3 regions of the Enterobacter sp. AC1 genome follow, and region 1 is predicted to be linked to each of the others. Evidence: predicted binding sites of a transcription regulator. Region 1 holds the regulator's gene; each other region holds the start of a gene.

Region 1 (2,269 bases):
CCCGGACGGCGACCAAACATCACCGACACCGGCACCATCTGCACATCCAGATCAGGATTGCTGCGGTGCAGGTCGAGATAGTCATGGAACAGCTTGATGGACTCTTCTTTTGGCGTGTAATAGGTAAACACGCGAGGTCCACCGTGAATGAACACGTAACGCGGCAGCAGGGTGCCGTCAACTTCCAGCGGTTCAAGCGGGTCAGGTAGGTCATGCGCCAGACACTGGGCGCGAAGCGTCAGTAAGTCTGCCTTCGAGTTATAAGGCAAAACGTACATAATAGGACGCGACGTATCGAGCCCCAATTCCAGCGCGGGTTCCGCTGGGATAGACTTGCTTTTTACCAGGATGCTTAATGGTAAATTAAGTAATTTGTAGTAAATTCGTGGCCAGCCGGACATAAACGATGTAAAGCCTCTGGTTAATAATGCAATTGCGGCGCAAGGATAACAGAAAGCGCGCAAAATTTCTGTTGTTACCCGTCATACTTCAAGCGGCAGCGAAACGCGCTACAGCTATAGTTACTGACGCTATTTCCAATAAAAGGTTCTTTTAATGGCCAATAATACCACTGGGTTAACTCGAATCATCAAAGCCGCCGGCTATTCCTGGAAAGGTTTCCGCGCCGCGTGGATCAATGAAGCCGCTTTTCGACAGGAGGGCGTCGCCGCTATCATCGCGGTGATTATCGCCTGTTTCCTTGATGTTGATGCAATAACACGCGTTCTTCTGATCGGCTCCGTGCTTCTGGTGATGATAGTGGAAATTCTTAATAGCGCTATTGAAGCTGTTGTTGACCGTATCGGATCTGATTTCCACGAACTCTCTGGCCGGGCAAAAGACATGGGCTCTGCTGCCGTGTTGCTGTCAATTATTACTGCCGTTATCACCTGGGTCACGCTGCTTTGGTCACATTTCCGATGAGCCTCGAGGAATAATTAAGTCCCTGGTTTTTTGTGCAGTTTTTGGTTCCAAAATCGCCTTTGACTGTATATACTCACAGCATAACTGTATATACACCCAGGGGGCGGAATGAAAGCGTTAACGACCAGGCAGCAAGAGGTGTTTGATCTCATCCGGGATCATATCGGCCAGACGGGTATGCCACCCACGCGTGCGGAAATCGCGCAGCGTCTGGGCTTCCGTTCGCCGAATGCTGCCGAAGAACACCTGAAAGCCCTGGCACGTAAGGGCGTGATTGAGATTGTTTCGGGCGCGTCACGTGGTATCCGCCTGCTGGTGGAAGAAGAGACGGGCATTCCGCTGGTGGGGCGCGTTGCTGCTGGTGAGCCTTTACTGGCACAGCAGCATATTGAAGGCCACTATCAGGTCGATCCAGCCATGTTCAAACCGAGCGCTGATTTCCTGCTGCGCGTAAGCGGTATGTCGATGAAAGACATCGGTATTCTTGACGGCGATCTGCTTGCGGTTCACAAAACGCAGGATGTGCGCAACGGCCAGGTCGTGGTCGCACGCATTGATGACGAAGTGACCGTTAAGCGCCTTAAAAAGCAGGGTAATACCGTCCAGCTTCTGCCTGAAAACAACGAGTTCTCCCCGATTGTGGTGGATCTCCGTGAACATAACTTCTCTATCGAAGGATTGGCGGTTGGGGTTATTCGCAACGGTGAATGGCTTTAATCTCCTCCTGGCAGGCTACGGCTCCGCTGTAGCCTGATTCATTTCCTGCTCCCGGTATTTTTCATGTCACTGCTGACGGCATCCGATAAGGCATTGTGGCGTCTTGCTCTGCCGATGATTTTCTCCAATATCACCGTGCCCTTGCTGGGTCTGGTCGATACTGCCGTTATTGGTCATCTTGATTCGCCTGTTTATCTTGGCGGCGTGGCGATTGGCGCGACGGCTACCAGCTTCCTGTTTATGCTGCTGCTCTTTTTGCGCATGAGTACCACCGGACTGACCGCACAGGCTTATGGCGCAAAAGATCCGCTGCGTCTGGCTCGCGCGCTGGTGCAGCCGCTGATACTTGCGCTTGGCGCAGGGGCGCTAATCGTTTTACTGCGCGCTCCCCTGATTGAGCTTGCGCTCAATATCGTTGGCGGCAGCGAAGCGGTACTGGAGCAGGCGCGACGTTTCCTTGAAATCCGCTGGCTCAGCGCGCCCGCCTCGCTGGCTAACCTGGTTCTGCTGGGGTGGCTCCTGGGCGTACAGTACGCCCGTGCACCGGTGATTTTGCTGGTGGTGGGTAACCTTCTCAACATTGTGCTGGACGTCTGGCTGGTGATGGGTCTGCATATGAACGTGCAGG
Region 2 (2,269 bases), on a different contig from region 1:
AGGTCAATGTGCAGGCCCTGAACCGGCAGCGCGGTAATGGTCTTCTGGTTCGGCGTCACGCCTTCAAAATAGGTGGTCAGCAGGAGTTTTACCTGACCGGTCAGCGCGTCATACGCCGGATTGAAGGCATCGAGCCACTCCTGCGGCAGTTCGAGCACCAGCGCGGGTTCGTCGATTTGCACCCACTGAATGCCGCGTTTGCCCAGCTCAATCAGCACCTGTTTGTAGACCGGCAGAATATCTTTCAGCAGGCTGAGGCGGTCAAACTGCTCGCCCTTCACTTTACCCAGCCACAGGTACGTTACCGGCCCGAGCAGCACCGGTTTCACCTGGTGGCCCAGCGCCAGCGCTTCGTCCACCTCATCCAGAAGCTGCGTCCAGGTTAGCCTGAACTGCTGGCCTTTTACGAACTCCGGCACCATATAGTGATAGTTGGTGTTAAACCACTTGGTCATTTCCGCCGCTGCCGCAGGCTCACCCGTTGGCGCACGGCCACGGCCGATGCGGAACAGGGTATCGATATCTACCGATCCATCTTTGTTCTGATGACGAGCCGGCACGTTGCCAAGCAGCAGGCTGGTCGTCAGAACATGGTCGTACCAGGCGAAATCGCCCACCGGCAGCAGGTCAATACCCGCCTGTTTTTGCTGATCCCAGTGACGGGCGCGCAGTTCGCGTCCTACCGCCAGCAGTTCTTCACGGGTGGCGTTACCCGCCCAGTAGCTTTCTTGCGCTTTTTTCAGCTCGCGACGCAGGCCAACGCGAGGAAAACCGAGAGTGTGATTGCGGATTGTCATGGTATGCCCCTTGTGAAATTCGTTATTTAGACGTCCAGATGTTTACACATCTATAATTGGCAGGTACTGTATATTCCTCAAGCGCAAAATGTTCATGGCGAAGTGAAGGACTTTCATGATCGAGATAAAACACCTGAAAACGCTACAAGCGTTGCGGAACTGCGGCTCGCTCGCGGCGGCGGCGGCCACGCTGCACCAGACCCAGTCCGCCCTTTCTCACCAGTTCAGCGATCTGGAACAGCGCCTTGGATTTCGTCTTTTTGTGCGTAAGAGCCAGCCGCTGCGCTTTACGCCTCAGGGCGAGATCCTGCTGCAGCTGGCGAATCAGGTGCTGCCGCAGATCGCCAGCGCGCTGCAGGCGTGTAACGAACCGCAGCAGACCAAACTGCGTATCGCCATTGAATGCCACAGCTGTATTCAGTGGCTGACCCCCGCGCTTGAGAACTTCCGCCAGAAGTGGCCGCAGGTGGAGATGGACTTTAAATCCGGCGTGACGTTCGACCCGCAGCCCTCGCTGCAGCAGGGCGAGCTGGATCTGGTCATGACCTCCGACATACTGCCGCGCAGCGGCCTGCACTATTCGCCGATGTTTGATTATGAAGTGCGCCTGGTGCTGGCGCCGGATCATCCCCTGGCGGCTAAAACGCGCATCACGCCGGAAGATCTGGCGACAGAAACGCTGCTGATTTACCCGGTTCAGCGCAGTCGTCTGGATATCTGGCGTCACTTCCTGCAGCCCGCAGGCATTAGCCCGCAGCTGAAAAGCGTGGATAATACCCTGCTGTTGATTCAGATGGTGGCGGCCAGAATGGGTATCGCAGCGCTGCCGCATTGGGTGGTGGAAAGTTTTGAACGCCAGGGTCTGGTGGTCACCAAAACCCTGGGTGAAGGACTGTGGAGCAGGCTGTACGCCGCCGTGCGCGATGGCGAGCAGCGTCAGCCGATTACAGAGGCGTTTATTCGCTCAGCGCGGAACCACGCGTGCGACCATCTTCCGTTTGTGCGGAGCGCGGAGCGACCCAGCGTCGATGGACCCACAGCGAAGCCAGGATCACCGTTCCCCCAATAATGAAGCTCGGCCAGTGCGGCTGTTGCTGCCAGATGGCGAGGTTGACCAGCAGCCCTGCCGGGACATGCACGTTGTTCATGATCCCCAGCGTACCGGCGTCTACCTGCGTAGCGCCGTAGTTCCACATGAAGTATCCCAGCCCGGAAGCCACCACGCCCAGCCAGACCAGAACGCTCCACTGCACGGTGGTAGTCGGCAGTTTTTGCGGGTTGCCGAGCATAAACCACGCCACCACCGCGACAATCGCGGCCCCCATATAGAACCAGGCGAACGCGTTGTGCTGCGGCATCGGACGGGTCTCCATCAGCCGTTTGTATCCCACCATGCCGATGGCGAAGCTGATATTGGCGAGCTGGACGAACATCAACCCAGTCCAGAAGTGATCGCTTACCTTGTCATAGCG
Region 3 (2,269 bases), on a different contig from region 1:
AAATGCGAATACGCCCGGGACCTTCCGGCAAAATTGCAATTAACTCCGAACTAGCTTGCTCCCCAGGTAATAGAGATCCTAAGCGAATGTGGCATTCAGGAATCTGGGCACCTTCAATTATCTCTAGACTGTTATCTCTGTTAAACAATGGACCGCCTTTAAAGGTCCCGCTGTTTAGTATGTTCCTGGTAGGGTTTGGCTTTTCAGGCAAATCACTTTCTGGGATTACCTGCACATGGGAATCTGTTGTCTCAATAGTTAGTTCAATTTTGGCGTTGGACAACTGCACGCCAGACCGATTGAGAAGTACTAGTCTAAGCACAGTAAGCGCTTTATTTATTCGCATGTACTCTGCGTATTCGCGGAAGAAATCCCTGTTGTCCATGTAAATGCTTGAAATATCGGGCATGTCAAAAGGCCCTAATGATTTTGAGGGCCTTTCGTAGTCTGGAAATTCCTCAGTGAAATGAAGGTAAGTGTGGGTAAAGTTGAGGGGAAGAGTGTCATTATCAGGTGTCCGCAGGGATAGCTCGATTTTCATCTCTGCACGACCATTGTCTTCATGCCCCATCGCGATGGTTTCGACAGGTTCGGCTTCATCAGTGCTGCTTCCTCTTCGGACATAAACAACATTGCTTTTGAGTTTTCCGTAAGGACTCGTGAGATAAAATGGGCGTTTCTGTTTTGGGATTGAAATGATGCCGATGGTCTTGCCTTCATACAGATGTTCCTCATAGCTGAATGTAAGCTTCGGCTTCACCTTGCTGTTCACGAACTGCTGGATTCGAGAGTCATCAATAGTTTCATGGATTCCAACTACCTCCGCAGGATTGGGACGCTGATCTTTGAACCCCAACAGGATATATCCAGTGCCATCACGCCAGGAGTTAGCTATAGCGAGAATATCTTTAAGTAGTTCTGATTTATCGTTCTCAGAGCCATTGGTAAAGCGGTACTGGGCAGATTTGAAGTCAATATCAGTTCCCTCGCTCTTATAGCGCAGCATACTTAATAAATTGTGCATTTTTGTTCCCATGCTTTGGTTTTATAAACACATTATAAATAAATCGCCGTACGAGTGTTAGGTATGAAGAACAGCGTTGATCTGCTCTACGTTGAGCCACGCAAACTGTTATTAGCACAGATGTAATTGGCGAAAAGTGGACCTACAACTGATGCGACCGTTCTAATTTTCAAGTTGCTAAGCGCTGAACTTGTTGCTCGCTCTCAATACTGAGTTTGCTAAAATCAATAAGTTATCGGATTTTTCAAAGGTCGCTTATAGAGTCTTTTTTTCAACAGTTGAGCTTTGTATTCGCATTTCGTGCGGTTAAAGCGTTGATCAAACACATATAGCGGTGTACTGTATGGATATACAGCTGCAGGGGCGGAGGAATTTATGAAAGTTGAAGTAACCATTGATCATACTAAAGAACTTCCTAAGGGCGCTCTCCCGGTGCTGGAAACAGAATTATTAAAACGACTCCAGAATCACTTTGATGTGTGCAGTCTGGTCATACGTCGTGCAGGCTCGGATGGCTTAAGTGTTTACGGTGGCAAGAAGGAGGTTAAGAAGAAGATTGAGGAAATCCTCCAGCAGACCTGGGAAAGTGCAGACGACTGGTTTTATTGATACAGCATGCAGAAATTTTCCAGTTTGGAGGGGAGATTGGTGGAACAAAAAGAAGAATTACCAAACAAGGGCTATGCGGTCATCAGGTGCAACGATGGGGTTATCGTTGCGCGACTGCACTCATTTCCTGATAGTGGTCGTGCACTCATGTACAGACGCGGGGATGAGGTGTCATTCATGCCGTTACAGGATGATGAGATAGTGGGAACACCGACACTCTTTACGCAGATTCTCAAAAATTTAGGATATCGGATACCCCCCGTCGTGGAACAAAAAACCTAATAAGCACCTTAACGTGTATTGCATTACCCAGTAAAGTGATATACTCACTTAGAAGAGTAAGCCCTTAGATTATACAACGGAGTGCATAAATGTCTGATACAAACGTAAACATAAATGCAAATACAAATACAAATGTAAATGAAAATAATGAAGCTCCTAGAAACAATCCTCCTGTTATGCCTTTAGGCATGAGATTTGGGATTGCATCAGATATTTGTTTCATGGATTTACTGGATCATCATAATGATGGGAGTGGGAAATACTGCTTTTATTCTATAGCGTTAACTAAAGGTCATGCCCAACAGATAGTAAAAAACCTAACTAAATTTATTGAAAGTTAAGGTGTGTCATGAA

The links. Region 1 encodes LexA, which represses DNA repair genes until DNA is damaged. Its sites were predicted from a motif close to TNCTGTATGTACATACAGNA; they were not measured.
Region 2: metR (HTH-type transcriptional regulator MetR) is a predicted target of LexA. The motif match lies at 862-881, and genes of this name have one in related genera.
Region 3: M2433_RS09350 (DinI-like family protein) is a predicted target of LexA. The motif match lies at 1,362-1,381, and genes of this name have one in related genera.

What each region holds. Positions count from the first base shown of each region.
Region 1 is NZ_JBNDIZ010000010.1:69,309-71,577, reverse strand. Features, by position in the region: gene plsB (glycerol-3-phosphate 1-O-acyltransferase PlsB) at 1-401, opposite strand, end outside; gene M2433_RS21405 (diacylglycerol kinase) at 556-924, shown strand; gene lexA (transcriptional repressor LexA) at 1,033-1,641, shown strand; gene dinF (MATE family efflux transporter DinF) at 1,705-2,269, shown strand, end outside.
Region 2 is NZ_JBNDIZ010000013.1:58,162-60,430, reverse strand. Features, by position in the region: gene metE (5-methyltetrahydropteroyltriglutamate--homocysteine S-methyltransferase) at 1-797, opposite strand, end outside; gene metR (HTH-type transcriptional regulator MetR) at 913-1,866, shown strand; gene M2433_RS23135 (carboxylate/amino acid/amine transporter) at 1,754-2,269, opposite strand, start outside.
Region 3 is NZ_JBNDIZ010000002.1:936,263-938,531, forward strand. Features, by position in the region: gene M2433_RS09345 (AlbA family DNA-binding domain-containing protein) at 1-1,024, opposite strand, end outside; gene M2433_RS09350 (DinI-like family protein) at 1,400-1,633, shown strand; gene M2433_RS09355 (hypothetical protein) at 2,005-2,256, shown strand; gene M2433_RS09360 (hypothetical protein) at 2,265-2,269, shown strand, end outside.